2 regions of the Burkholderia sp. NLJ2 genome follow, and region 1 is predicted to be linked to the other one. Evidence: riboswitches for the same ligand, from Rfam matches in the RefSeq annotation. Region 1 holds a riboswitch; the other holds the start of a gene.

Region 1 (6,716 bases):
TGACAATCCGGCGGCATGATCCGCGGTATGAACTGCGGCATCAACCGCGGTATGAACTGCGGCATCAACCGCGGCATGAACCGCGGTATGAACTGCGGCATCACCCGCGGCATGAACCGCGGCATCAACCGCGGCATCAACCGCGGCATGGCCGCATGGCGCGCATGGCGGTGCGGGAAAGCCCGGCGCGGTCGCGGTCGCGTCCGAATGTCGCCGTCAGACGGATGCCGTTGCGCTGCAGCGCTATCCTCAGCGCGACGGGGAGCGGGCGGCGATCAAGTCACGACGAAGGAAGGACGGACGGCGGCGTGCGCCCGGATCGTCAGGTGGCTTCGCCGCCACGCGGCCCCAGACCGGGAATTCGCTTGATCACGCCGGTCGCGAGCGCGGTGCCGACGAGCACGATCGCGCAGCCTTCGATCATCACGGCCGACACATGTTCGCCGAGGAACAGCGCGCCCCACAGCAGGCCGAACACCGGGATCACGAACGTCACGGTAATCGCGCGGGCGGGGCCGACATGCGCGATCAGGTAGAAGAAGATGAAATACGCGATGCCCGTGCATGCGATGCCGAGGGCGAGCACGGCGCCCCATGCGTGCGCGCTGACCGGCGCGGCCGGCCAGGTGGCGATCGCGAACGGCAGCAGCAGGACGGTCGAGCCGATCATGCTGCCGGCCGCGTTGACGAGCGGATCGACGCCGCTGAGCTTGCGCTTCGTGTAATTGGCCGCGATGCCGTACAGCAGCGTCGCGCCGAGCGCGGCGGCGGCGGCGAGCGCGGTCGCGCTGGCGCCCGTGTCGCCGTGCGCATTCGCGATCTGGTTCCACACGAGCGTGAGCACGCCGGCAAAACCGATCACGAGGCCGAGCGCGCGCGGCAGCGACAGCTTGTCCTTCAGCCACAGGTAAGCGACCAGCGCGCCCCACAGCGGCGTCGTCGCGTTGATCACCGACGTCAGGCCGGCCGACAGCGTCAGTTCGGCGAACGCGAACAGGCAGAACGGTATGCCCGAGTTCAGTGCGCCGACGACGAACAACGGCCACGCATGACGACGCAGCCGCGTGCCGAGATCGGCGGGCTTGAAGCGCGTCAGCGCAAAGCCCGTGAGAAACAGCGCGCCGATGCCCACGCGCAGCGCCATCAGCGGCGCGACGCCGAAATCGACGACGCCGACCCGGATGAACAGGAACGACGCGCCCCACAGGGCAGCGAGCACGGTCAGCAGGATGGCGTTCTTGGGTGACATCGATCGTGAGGGAGAGGGACGGGATGCGGTGGATCTTACACCGCGTTACCACGCCGTCGTTTCACGATTCGATGAAACGGCAAGAAACGGGAGATTCGCCGGTTGCAGGCGCTGGACGGCCGGCCGCCGGCCGTCCGGCAGCTCGATCAGTGATGGCGCCAGCCGCCGCGTCCGCCGCGTCCGCCGAAGCCGAAATTGAGCGACAGCGCCGGTCCCCAATAGCCGCCCCACGCTGGTGCGTACGCAGGCGCCGGATAGTAGTAGACGGGGCCCGGATCGGCGTACACGGGTGCCGGCTGCACCGGTGCAGCCGCGTAATAGCCGCCAGGATAATAGCCGTACGGGTAGTAGCAGCCGGCGAGCGTCGTGCAGGCGAGCGCCGCGGCGACGAGGAACCTGTTCATGATGTTTCTCCGGCGGAGCCGGCAATCGGCAGATGCTTAAGCTTAGGCCGCGCACCGATGACAGGGTGTGCAAAACGGTAACGGATCATTTCCGGGCCGCTGCGGCGTGCTGCGGCGCCGCATACGAAAAACGGCGCTTCCGCAGTGCGAAAACGCCGTCAGGCCGGAACTCGCCGCGCTTCGCGCGGCGGCCGGATAGCCGGTCGGCTTATTTACCGACCTGGTTGCCGATGATGCCGCCGGCCGCCGCGCCGCCCAGCGTCGACAGCGCGTTGCCGCCGATCGCCGCGCCGGCGACGCCGCCGATACCCGCACCGATTGCCGTGTCGCGCTGGCGCGTCGTCATCGAATCGCAGGCCGACAGGCTGGCCACCGTCGCGACGAGCAGCGCGCATACCCCAATACGTCGAATCGAATAGGTCATGATCGTTGTCCTTGTAGTCGTGAGCGGAAGGACGCGCGACCGGCCGGCGGCCGCGCATGAACCCAATCTACGCGCCGTCCCGCGACGCTGCTGTAAGCACTTGTTAAGCCGCGCGCGGTTTCGTAATCAATTGTTTCCCGTGCATCGGCAGGCACGCGGCATACGCAAAAAAGCCCGCTCGAAAGCGGGCTTCGTGCATCGCGATGCGTGTCCAGTGCGGACCGCCGCGTTCGCTTATTGACGGTGGTAGATCTCGGCGCCGGTCTTGACGAATTCGACCGCCTTCACTTCCATCCCTTTCTTCAGCGCTTCGGATTCCGACACACCCTGCTGCGCCGCGAACTCGCGCACGTCCTGCGTGATCTTCATCGAGCAGAAGTGCGGGCCGCACATCGAGCAGAAGTGCGCGACCTTCGCCGAATCCTTCGGCAGCGTCTCGTCGTGGAATTCGCGCGCCTTGTCCGGATCGAGACCGATGTTGAACTGGTCTTCCCAGCGGAACTCGAAGCGCGCCTTCGACAGCGCGTTGTCGCGCACCTGCGCGCCCGGGTGGCCCTTGGCCAGGTCGGCCGCGTGCGCGGCGAGCTTGTACGTGATGATGCCTTCCTTCACGTCGTCCTTGTTCGGCAGGCCGAGGTGCTCCTTCGGCGTCACGTAGCACAGCATCGCGGTGCCGAACCAGCCGATCATCGCGGCGCCGATGCCCGACGTGATGTGGTCGTAGCCCGGCGCGATGTCGGTGGTGAGCGGCCCGAGCGTGTAGAACGGCGCTTCCTTGCACCAGTCGAGCTGGAGATCCATGTTCTCCTTGATCAACTGCATCGGCACGTGGCCGGGGCCTTCGATCATCACCTGCACGTCGTGCTTCCACGCGATCTGCGTGAGTTCGCCGAGCGTCTTCAGTTCGCCGAGCTGCGCTTCGTCGTTCGCGTCGTAGATCGAGCCGGGGCGCAGGCCGTCGCCGAGCGAGAAGCTCACGTCGTACGCCTTCATGATCTCGCAGATCTCTTCGAAGTGTTCGTACAGGAAGCTTTCCTTGTGATGCGCGAGGCACCACTTCGCCATGATCGAGCCGCCGCGCGACACGATGCCCGTCATCCGGTTCGCGGTGAGCGGCACGTACTGCAGGCGCACGCCCGCGTGGATCGTGAAGTAGTCGACGCCTTGCTCGGCCTGCTCGATCAGCGTGTCGCGGAAGATTTCCCAGGTCAGGTCCTCGGCCTTGCCGTTGACCTTTTCGAGCGCCTGGTAGATCGGCACCGTGCCGATCGGCACCGGGCTGTTGCGGATGATCCACTCGCGCGTTTCATGGATGTGCTTGCCGGTCGACAGGTCCATCACCGTGTCGCCGCCCCAGCGGATCGCCCACGTCATCTTGTCGACTTCCTCGCCGATCGACGACGTGACGGCCGAGTTGCCGATGTTCGCGTTGATCTTCACGAGGAAGTTGCGGCCGATGATCATCGGCTCGGATTCCGGGTGGTTGATGTTCGCGGGAATGATCGCGCGGCCGCGCGCGATTTCGTCGCGCACGAACTCGGGCGTGATCTCGGCCAGCGCGTTCGCGCCGTAGGCCGCGGCGCCGAACGCCTGGCCCGGGTGCTGGCGGCCCATCATCGCGGCGAGCTTCGCGCCGTTCGGGCCGCTCGACTTCAGGCTCTCGAGGTATTCGGCGCGGCGCTGGTTCTCGCGGATCGCGATGTATTCCATTTCCGGCGTGATGATGCCCTGACGCGCGTAGTGCATCTGCGTGACGTTCTTGCCGGCCTGCGCGCGGCGCGGGTTGCGGTGCAGGCCCGGGAAACGCAGGTCGGCGGTGGCCGGGTCGGCCGCGCGCTCGAGGCCGTACTGGCTCGACAGGCCGGAGAGCCCTTCGGTGTCGCCGCGCGCTTCGATCCAGCGCTGGCGCAGCGGGGGCAGGCCCGCGCGGATGTCGATCCTGGCTTCCGGATCGGTGTAGGGGCCCGACGTGTCGTATACGTAGATCGGCGGATTCTTTTCGCCGCCGAAGCCGGTCGGCGTGTCGGCCTGCGTGATTTCGCGCATCGGTACGCGGATGTCGGGCTGCGAGCCGGTCACATAGACTTTCCGCGAATTCGGCAGCGGCGCGACGGCAGCCGCATCGACGTGGGCGTCGGCGGACAGAAACTTCGGATTGGCGTTCATGCAATCTCCTGTGTGAGCGCCGGACAGGCGCTGCGGCGCTTGCCCGGAGCCCTTGACGAATGTGGGGCTCGAGCTAAGCAGGAGACGAGGCTTGGTGAGGCGGCGGATTTCGTCAGAAGGATGGCGGCGGAATCCGTACGCTTCCCTGCGCTGGCATTATCCAGATCAGGTTCAAAGGGTATTTCTCACCCGCAATGCCGGTTTGTTGACCGGGCGCATTGCAGGACCCCCGCGTTAGCAGCGCACACGATACACTGGCTTTGCGGCGGTTTCAACCGGTGGCAGATCGGTTGCCGCGGTGCAGTTGCAGCATTGCGGGCGGCGCGCCTGCCGCGCAAGCCGCGCTGCATGACATCGCCGCACGGCCCTGCAGCCCGGCTGACAACGACGGCGCGGCGCAGCATTGCGGCATTTTCGGCAGCCCCAAAAAAATATTTTCGAAACGGCTGTCATTTCCCGCGACGTCCTCCGTCTATTCGGCTCCTCAAACCCATGTTTCGGAGAGATGTCATGAAAAAAGTACTGATCGCAGCCTGTGTCGCCGGTTTCGCCATGGTCGCAACGGGCGCGTATGCGCAGAACGACGCGATGTCGAAGGAAGGTTCGTCGATGTCGAAGGACGCGATGGGCCACGACGCGATGGCGAAGGACGACGCGATGGCCAAGGACGGCGCGATGAAGAAGGGCGCCATGAAGAAGCACGCGATGAAGAAGGACGGGATGTCGCACGACTCGATGGGCAAGCCGAAATCGGACGACAAGATGGCCCCGTCGAACTGACGGAAACGGACGGAGCGCGGCCGACGCGCGTGTCGCCGCTGCGTGCCGGGACGGTACGCGGTGCCGGCTGACGCGCGGGGCACGCGCCACGCCGTGCGTCAGCGCATGCGTTGCGTGGCCGGTCTCCGGCCCCCGTCTCGCGCTCCGTCGCCTCATTCCGGGAGTTTTCATCATGCAAACCGTTCCCGCCACCGGGCGCGCGGCCGCCACGCCGCCCGCGCGTCCGATCCATCCGCTGTGGGTGCGCGCGAGCCACTGGCTCAACGCGCTCGCGGCCGTGCTGATGGCGCTGTCCGGCTGGCGCATCTACGACGCGTCGCCGATCTATCCGCCGTTCACGTTTCCTCACGGCATCACCATCGGCGGCTGGCTCGGCGGCGCGCTGCAATGGCATTTCGCGGCGATGTGGCTGCTCGTCGGCAACGGGCTGTTCTACCTGGCGATGTCGCTTGCGACCGGGCGCCTCGTGCGCAAGATGCTGCCGGTCACGCCGGCATCCGTGTGGCGCGACGTGCGCGCGGCGCTCGGCGGGCGGCTGTCGCATGCCGACCTGAGCGTCTACAACGCGGTGCAGCGCGCGGCGTACCTGACCGCGATCGTCGATCTCGTCGTGCTGGTGCTGTCGGGGCTCGCGATCTGGAAATCCGTGCAGTTCCCGCTGCTGCGCGAACTGTTCGGCGGTTACGACAACGCGCGTGTCGTGCATTTCTGGGCGATGTCGCTGCTCGTCGCGTTCTTCGTCGTGCACGTCGCGATGGCGCTGCTGGTGCCGCGCTCGCTGCTCGCGATGCTGCGCGGCCGTTGAACGGCACGAAGGTGCCGAAGGAAATCATCATGTCCGAATCCGAACACAAGCGCGACCGCCCGCGCTGGGCACTCGACCGGAAGTCGCTCGAACTCGACGTGCGCCGCGAGCTCGAGATGCCGTCGCGGCGGCTCTTCAACCGGCGCGTGCTGACGCTCGGCGGCCTGACGATGCTGACCGGCTGCACACTGCAGGACGACGCGTCGGTCAACACGTTCCTCGAGAAGGTGTCGCGCATGAACGATCGCGTGCAGGCGTGGCTGTTCAGCCCCGACCGGCTCGCGCCGACCTACACCGAAGCCGAGATCACGCGGCCATTCCCGTTCAACGCGTACTACGGGATCGACGACGTGCCGCACGTCGATGAATCGACCTATCGGCTCGTGCTGTCCGGCCGCGTGACGGGCAAGCGCGTGTGGACGCTCGACGAGCTTCGCGCGCTGCCGCACGCGGAGCAGATCACGCGGCATATCTGCGTGGAAGGGTGGAGCGCGATCGGCCGCTGGGGCGGCACGCCGTTCGGCGCATTCCTCGCACGCGCGGGCGCCGATACGCATGCGAAATACGTCGGCTTCAAGTGCGCGGACGACTACTACGAGAGCATCGACATGCCGACCGCGCTGCATCCGCAGACGCTGCTCGCGTTCGAGTACGACGGCCGCCGCCTGCCGCCTGAATTCGGTTTCCCGATGAAGCTGCGGATGCCGACCAAGCTCGGCTACAAGAACCCGAAACACATCATGGAAATCTTCGTGACCGACACGTTTCCGGGCGGCTACTGGGTCGATCAGGGATACAACTGGTTCGGCGGATCGTAGGCAAGCGCCGCACGCCGCGCGGCGTGCGGCGTGTGGCGTGCGACGGTCAGAAGGTTTCCCAGTCGTCCGC
Region 2 (6,716 bases), 920 kb from region 1:
AACGGCCACAGCCCCGCGAGCGCGCGCATGAACGTGCTCTTGCCGGAACCCGACTTGCCGATCACGAGCCAGCGCGAACCCGGCTCGATCGTCACGTTGCCGATGTTCGCGAGCGCATTGCCGTTCGGCAGCGCGAGCTTGAGCGACGACGTCGACAGTTTCGCCGCATCGACGTAGTGCAGGTTGATGCCGCCGTGCTCGGTCGCGGGCGACAGGCTTTCCTTCAGGTGCGACGTGCCCATCACGCGCTTGAACTCGCGCAGACGGTTGACGGTGGCGCGCCATTCGACGAGGGTCGAGTAGCTGTTGATGAACCACGAGAACGAATCGCTGACGGTGCCGAACGCGGACGAGATCTGCATCAGCACGCCGAACGAGAATGCGCCCGCGAAATAGCGCGGCGCGGCGACGACGAGCGGGAAGATGATCGCGATCTGCCCGTAGAAGCTCAGCACGAACGTGAGCCGCTTCGTGTACTTCATCACGCGCCACCAGTTGTCGCGGATGCGCATGAAGAGGGTTTGCGCGTTGCCGGTCTCGGTTTTCTCGCCGTCGTAGAACGCGATCTGCTCGGCGTTCTCGCGCACGCGGATCAGCCCGAAGCGGAAGTCGGCCTCGACGCGCTGCTGCTGGTAGTTGATCGACACGAGCGGATGGCCGACCTTCTGGATGATCAGCGAGCCGACCACCGCGTACAGTGCGGCCGCCCACACCATGTAGCCGGGAATCGCGATCGGCGTGGCGCCGAGCGTGATCGTCAGCGCGCCGGCGAGCGACCACAGGATCGTGATGAACGACACGAGCGTGACGACCGTCGACAGCAGGTCGAGCGACAGTGCGAGTGTCGTGGTCGCGAACGACTGGAGGTCGTCGGTGATCCGCTGGTCGGGGTTGTCCGCGAGGCGGTCACGCTCGATCCGGTAGAACGCGCGATCGCCGAGCCACTGGCCGAGAAAACGGTCGGTGAGCCACTGGCGCCAGCGGAAGCCGAGCATCTGCCGCAGGTAGCGGCCGTACACGGCGAGGATGATGAAGCCGAACGCGAGCGCGGAGAACTGCATCAGCAGGTTCGGGAAGTCGTGGACGTCCTTCGACTGCAGCGCGTTGTAGAACTCGGCGTTCCACTTATTCAGCCGGACGTTGATCCAGACCACGCAGAGGTTCATCGCGATGATCGTGACCAGCAGGCCCCACGCGAATTTCCATTCGGACGATACCCAGTAGGGCTTGATGAGGCTCCATGCGGATACCGGGCGCTCGTCCTGCGGCGCGTCGGAGGCGGCGGAGCGGACGGGATCGATCGATTGGGTCATGTGCTTCCTGATGAGTAGCCGGCGCGCGGGCCGGGCGAAGCCGGGCGCGCGCCGCGATACGGCATGCCGGGGCGCGACGCCGACTGACGGCGGGCGTCCGGATGGTCGCCCGCGCGTCTTAAACGGCGCTTAAGGGCCGGCGGTGACGCGGCAACCGGCCGCTCGTGCGGCCGGCCTGCGGGCATTGTGCCAGAGCGGCGCAGCGCGACGGCGAATTTGCCGCAAGGGGGACAGTTTGCGGCGCTTTCCGCTTTTATGGTCTAATGGCCGACGACGAAACAGGGGTGCTTCGTGCGCGGCCGGCAGATGTTCCAGGCGGCGCGGCGAGGCTGAGAAAGACCCTTCGCACCCGATCCGGGTAATACCGGCGAGGGAAGTTTCTGATCCCGCCGGGCCGCGCTGGCTGCCATCCCACATGGTCAGCGCCCGAGTCCCGCCCGGCCGGCCTTTGCTGCCGGTTTCGTCCTTTTGGGTACGCGCATTGCGCGTTACGGAAGGAATGATGACCGCACAATCTTCAGTCTTTTGCATGGCTCCCGGCCCGAGGTCGCGTGCGTTCGCACGGGACGGCGGGTGCGCGTCGACCTTCGTCGTGCGCGCCCGCGCGGTTCGCGAGGAGCGTGCGCGATGAACATCCAGGATTCACGGCCGGATTTCGCGGTGCTCGGCGGCGGCCTCGTCGGCCGCCTGATCGCATGGCGGCTCGCGGGCGACGGGCATCGCGTCGCACTCTACGAGCGCGGCGGCCCGGACGGCGAGCAGTCGGCCGCGTGGGTGGCAGCCGCGATGCTCGCGCCGCTCGCGGAAGCGGCGAGCGCGGAGCTGCTGATCACCGAGCTCGGCGCCGCGTCGCTCGCACGCTGGCCGCAATGGCTCGCCGAACTGCCCGAACCCGTGTTCTTCCAGCATCACGGCACGCTCGTCGTCTGGCATCACGCGGACCGCGCCGAGGCGCCGCTGTTCGAGCGGCGGGTGCGCGCGAACGCGCCGGCCGAGCTGTTCGACGGCGGTTTCGTCACGCTCGCCGGCGCGCAGGTCGATGCGGCCGAGCCCGCGCTCGCGGGTCGCTTCGCGCGCGGGCTGCTGCTGCCGCGCGAAGGCCAGCTCGACAACCGCCAGGCGCTGCGCGCGCTCGCGGCGGGCCTCGGCGAACGCGGCGTCGACCTGCACTGGCACGTCACGCTCGACGATGCGAACCTGCCCGACGCACATTTCACGATCGATTGCCGCGGACTCGGCGCGAAATCCGCGCTGCCCGCGCTGCGCGGCATCCGCGGCGAAGTCGCGCGCGTGCATGCGCCCGGCATCGGGCTCACGCGGCCCGTGCGGCTGCTGCATCCGCGCTATCCGCTGTACATCGCGCCGAAGCAGGACGATCTCTACGTGATCGGCGCGACCGAGGTGGAGGGCGAGGACATGTCGCCCGTCAGCGTGCGCTCCGCGCTCGAGCTGCTGAGCGCGGCGTTCTCCGTGCATCCGGCGTTCGGCGAGGCGCGCATCCTCGAACTCAATGCGCAGTGCCGGCCGACGCTGCCCGATCATCGCCCGGCGGTGATCTGGGACGGCGCGTCGACGCTCGCCGTCAATGGCCTGTACCGGCACGGCTTCATGATCGCGCCGGAAGTCGCGCACGCGGCGGTCGCATTCGCCGAAGCCGCGCTCGGCGGCGCGTTTGGCGATGCCGACGCGTTTGCCGCGTGGCGCGACGCCGCGCGCTGGCCGACGCTCCTTCATCACCGCAACGACGCGCGCCAGCCGGCCTGACGCGCGCCGCCGACCGAATCCGACGAAGCCTCATGGATATTCAGATCAACCAACAGACCCTGACGCTGCCCGACGGCGCGACGGTGGCCGACGCGCTCGCCGCGTACGGCGCGCGTCCGCCGTACGCGGTCGCGTTGAACGGCAACTTCGTCGCGCGCACGCAGCATGCGGCGCGCGCGCTCGCGGCGGGCGACAAGCTCGACGTCGTGCACCCCGTCGCGGGCGGCTGAGCGCCGCCGGTTCGTCCCCGCACTTCCAGGAAAACGACATGACGTCCCTCACATCCGCCGACGCGCTGACGCTGTACGGCGAAACCTTCGCAAGCCGCGTGCTGCTCGGCACGTCGCGCTATCCGTCGCTGCAGTCGCTGTCCGATTCGATCGCCGCGTCGCGGCCGGGGATGGTGACGGTCGCGCTGCGCCGCCAGATGACGGGCGGCACGGCCGAAGCCGGCTTCTTCGACCTGCTCAAGCGCCACGCGGTGCCGCTGCTGCCGAACACGGCCGGCTGCCAGACCGTCGCCGAGGCCGTGACGACCGCGCACATGGCGCGCGAGGTGTTCGGCACCGACTGGATCAAGCTCGAGCTGATCGGCGACGACTACACGCTGCAGCCCGACCCGGTCGGGTTGATCGAGGCCGCCGCGCAACTGGTGAGGGACGGTTTCAAGGTGCTGCCGTACTGCACCGAGGATCTCGTGATCGGCCGGCGCCTGCTCGACGTCGGCTGCGAGGCGCTGATGCCGTGGGGCGCGCCGATCGGCACGGGCAAGGGCGTCGTGAACCCGTACGGCCTGCGCGTGCTGCGCGAGCGGCTGCCCGACGTGCCGCTGATCGTCGACGCGGGGCTCGGCGTGCCGTCGCACGCGTGCCAGGTGATGGAATGGGGCTTCGACGGCGTGCTGCTGAACACGGCCGTGTCGCAGGCCACGCACCCCGAGATCATGGCGCGCGCCTTTGCGCAGGGCGTCGAGGCCGGTCGCGCCGCGTATCTCGCCGGGCCGATGGACGCGCGCGAGACCGCGCACGCGAGCACGCCGGTCGTCGGGATGCCGTTCTGGCACCAGGACGGGGGCGGCGCATGAGCGCGCGCTTCGCCGATACATTCTGGCCGCCGGCCGACGAACTGGCCGAAGCGGCCGAACGGATCCGCGCACGGCTCGGCGACTGGCCGGGCGGCGCGGCGCCGTGCCGGCTCTGCATGGCGGCACCCGACGCGCCGGCCGTCGGTGACGTGCTGATCGTGTCGACCGGTGACCGCACCGCGCAGGCGCGCGCGTCGGCCGCATCGCGGCCCGCGTCGCCGGACGCGGTCGCGATCGAATTCGACGAGCAGGGCGCGGTGCTGCACGCGGCGGGCGCGCGCTACGCGCTCGACGCCGCGCATCCGCTCGCGGACGACTGGATCGCGGCGCTTGCCGCATTTCTCGATTGCGGTTTCGCGCCGGTCGACGCGCTGGTGCTCGCGCTGGCGTGGCGCGACGGCGACGAAACGCGCGCGACCGACGCATGGCCGGTCGACGCCGCACGGTTCCCGCGCGTCGCCGGGCTGCCGGCCGCGCCCGAGCCCGCGTTCGCGCCATGCCCCGCGCAGCTCGGCCTTTATCCGGTCGTGCCGGATGCCGAATGGGTCGAACGCGTGCTCGATTGCGGCGTGCGGACCGTGCAATTGCGCGTGAAAGGCGCGACGCCGGACGCGTTGCGCCGGGAAATCGCCCGTGCGGTCGCGGCCGGGCGCCGTTATCCCGATGCCCGTGTGTTCATCAACGATCACTGGCAGATCGCTGCAGATGAAGGCGCGTACGGTGTTCATCTGGGCCAGGAAGATCTCGAAACGGCCGATCTGGCCGCGATCGCGCGCGCGGGCCTGCGGCTCGGACTATCGAGCCATGGTTATTACGAAATGTTGCGGGCGCTGCACGAGCGCCCGAGCTATCTCGCGCTCGGCCCCGTGTACGCGACCGCGACCAAGGCCGTCGCCGCACCGCCGCAGGGCCTTGCACGGATTGCCCGCTACGCGCGCTTTGCGGGCGCGCGGGTGCCGCTCGTCGCGATCGGCGGGGTGGGGCTCGACGCGCTGCCGGACGTGCTGGCGACGGGCGTCGGCAGCGTCGCGGTGGTCAGCGCTGTCACGGGCGCAGCCGACTATCGGACTGCGCTTATTGCGCTGCAGCAATGTTTTCCCGGACAATTTGACAATCATTGACCGCAGGGCCCGGAACGGCGTCACGACATCATTCCAATGCAGGCCCTATAATTCGGCGTTCTGCGTAAAAGGACTGCCAGCTCCGTGAGCCCCACTCCTACCGAGACCCTGCTGGAACTTCGCGACGTCGACTTTGGCTACGGCGACCGCCTCGTCCTGTCCAACCTGAACCTGCGCTTCGGGCGCGGGCAGGTCGTTGCGGTCATGGGCGGCTCGGGTTGTGGCAAGACGACCGTGCTGCGCCTGATCGGCGGCCTCGTGCGCGCGCGCCGTGGCCAGGTGCTGTTCGACGGCGCCGATGTCGGCGCGCAAACACGCGACGGCCTGTATGCGCTGCGCCGCAAGATGGGCATGCTGTTCCAGTTCGGCGCGTTGTTTACCGACATGTCGGTGTTCGAGAACGTCGCGTTCGCGCTGCGCGAGCACACCGACCTGCCCGAAGACCTGATTCGCGACCTCGTGCTGATGAAGCTCAACGCGGTCGGTCTGCGCGGCGCGCGCGACCTGATGCCGTCCGAGGTGTCGGGGGGGATGGCGCGCCGCATCGCGCTGGCGCGCGCGATCGCGCTCGATCCGCAGCTCATCATGTACGACGAGCCGTTCGCGGGCCTCGATCCGATTTCGCTCGGCATCACCGCGAACCTGATCCGCACGCTGAACCAGGCGCTCGGCGCGACGTCGATTCTCGTCACGCACGACGTGCCGGAATCGTTCGCGATTGCCGACTACGTGTATTTTCTGGCCAACGGCGGCGTGCTCGCGCAGGGCACGCCCGACGAGCTGCGCGCGTCGACCGACCCGAGCGTGCGGCAGTTCATCGACGGCGCGCCGGACGGCCCGTTCAAATTTCATTACACGAGCCCGCCGCTCGCAGCGGATTTCGGGCTTGGCGGAGGGCGCGCATGATCAGCGCGATCGGACGTTACGTCATCGGCGGCCTCGAGCGCACGGGCTACGGCACGCGCCTGTTCGTGCGCCTCGTGCTGGAATTCTTCCCGCTGCTGCGCCGGCCGCGGCTCGTCACGAAGCAGATCCACTTCCTCGGCAACTATTCGTTCGTGATCATTGCCGTGTCGGGGCTGTTCGTCGGTTTCGTGCTCGGCCTGCAGGGGTATTACACGCTGAACCGCTACGGGTCCGAGCAGGCGCTCGGCCTGCTGGTCGCGCTGTCGCTCGTGCGCGAGCTTGGGCCCGTCGTCACCGCGCTGCTGTTCGCGGGACGCGCTGGCACGTCGCTCACGGCCGAGATCGGCCTGATGAAGGCCGGCGAGCAGCTCACCGCGCTCGAGATGATGGCGGTCGACCCGATCAAGACGGTGATCGCGCCGCGCATGTGGGCCGGGATCATCGCGATGCCGCTGCTGGCCGCGATTTTCAGTGCGGTCGGTGTGCTCGGCGGCTATATCGTCGGCGTCATACTGATCGGCGTCGATC

The links. A riboswitch is a leader RNA that binds a small molecule or an ion and turns the genes downstream of it on or off. The one in region 1 is predicted to bind thiamine pyrophosphate.
Region 2: it holds a riboswitch for thiamine pyrophosphate, as region 1 does, so the genes downstream of both, R9B84_RS01965 (FAD-dependent oxidoreductase) here and thiC (phosphomethylpyrimidine synthase ThiC) in region 1, are expected to answer to the same signal.

What each region holds. Positions count from the first base shown of each region.
Region 1 is NZ_CP137808.1:1,359,428-1,366,143, forward strand. It holds gene R9B84_RS06260 (DMT family transporter) at 323-1,249, opposite strand; gene R9B84_RS06265 (hypothetical protein) at 1,396-1,653, opposite strand; gene R9B84_RS06270 (glycine zipper 2TM domain-containing protein) at 1,862-2,077, opposite strand; gene thiC (phosphomethylpyrimidine synthase ThiC) at 2,312-4,243, opposite strand; TPP riboswitch at 4,368-4,484, opposite strand; gene R9B84_RS06280 (pentapeptide MXKDX repeat protein) at 4,754-5,023, shown strand; gene R9B84_RS06285 (cytochrome b/b6 domain-containing protein) at 5,196-5,828, shown strand; gene R9B84_RS06290 (molybdopterin-dependent oxidoreductase) at 5,858-6,646, shown strand; gene R9B84_RS06295 (methyl-accepting chemotaxis protein) at 6,693-6,716, opposite strand, start outside.
Region 2 is NZ_CP137808.1:435,665-442,380, forward strand. It holds gene R9B84_RS01960 (ABC transporter ATP-binding protein/permease) at 1-1,313, opposite strand, end outside; TPP riboswitch at 1,584-1,706, shown strand; gene R9B84_RS01965 (FAD-dependent oxidoreductase) at 1,941-3,077, shown strand; gene thiS (sulfur carrier protein ThiS) at 3,110-3,307, shown strand; gene R9B84_RS01975 (thiazole synthase) at 3,346-4,161, shown strand; gene thiE (thiamine phosphate synthase) at 4,158-5,282, shown strand; gene R9B84_RS01985 (ABC transporter ATP-binding protein) at 5,367-6,188, shown strand; gene mlaE (lipid asymmetry maintenance ABC transporter permease subunit MlaE) at 6,185-6,716, shown strand, end outside.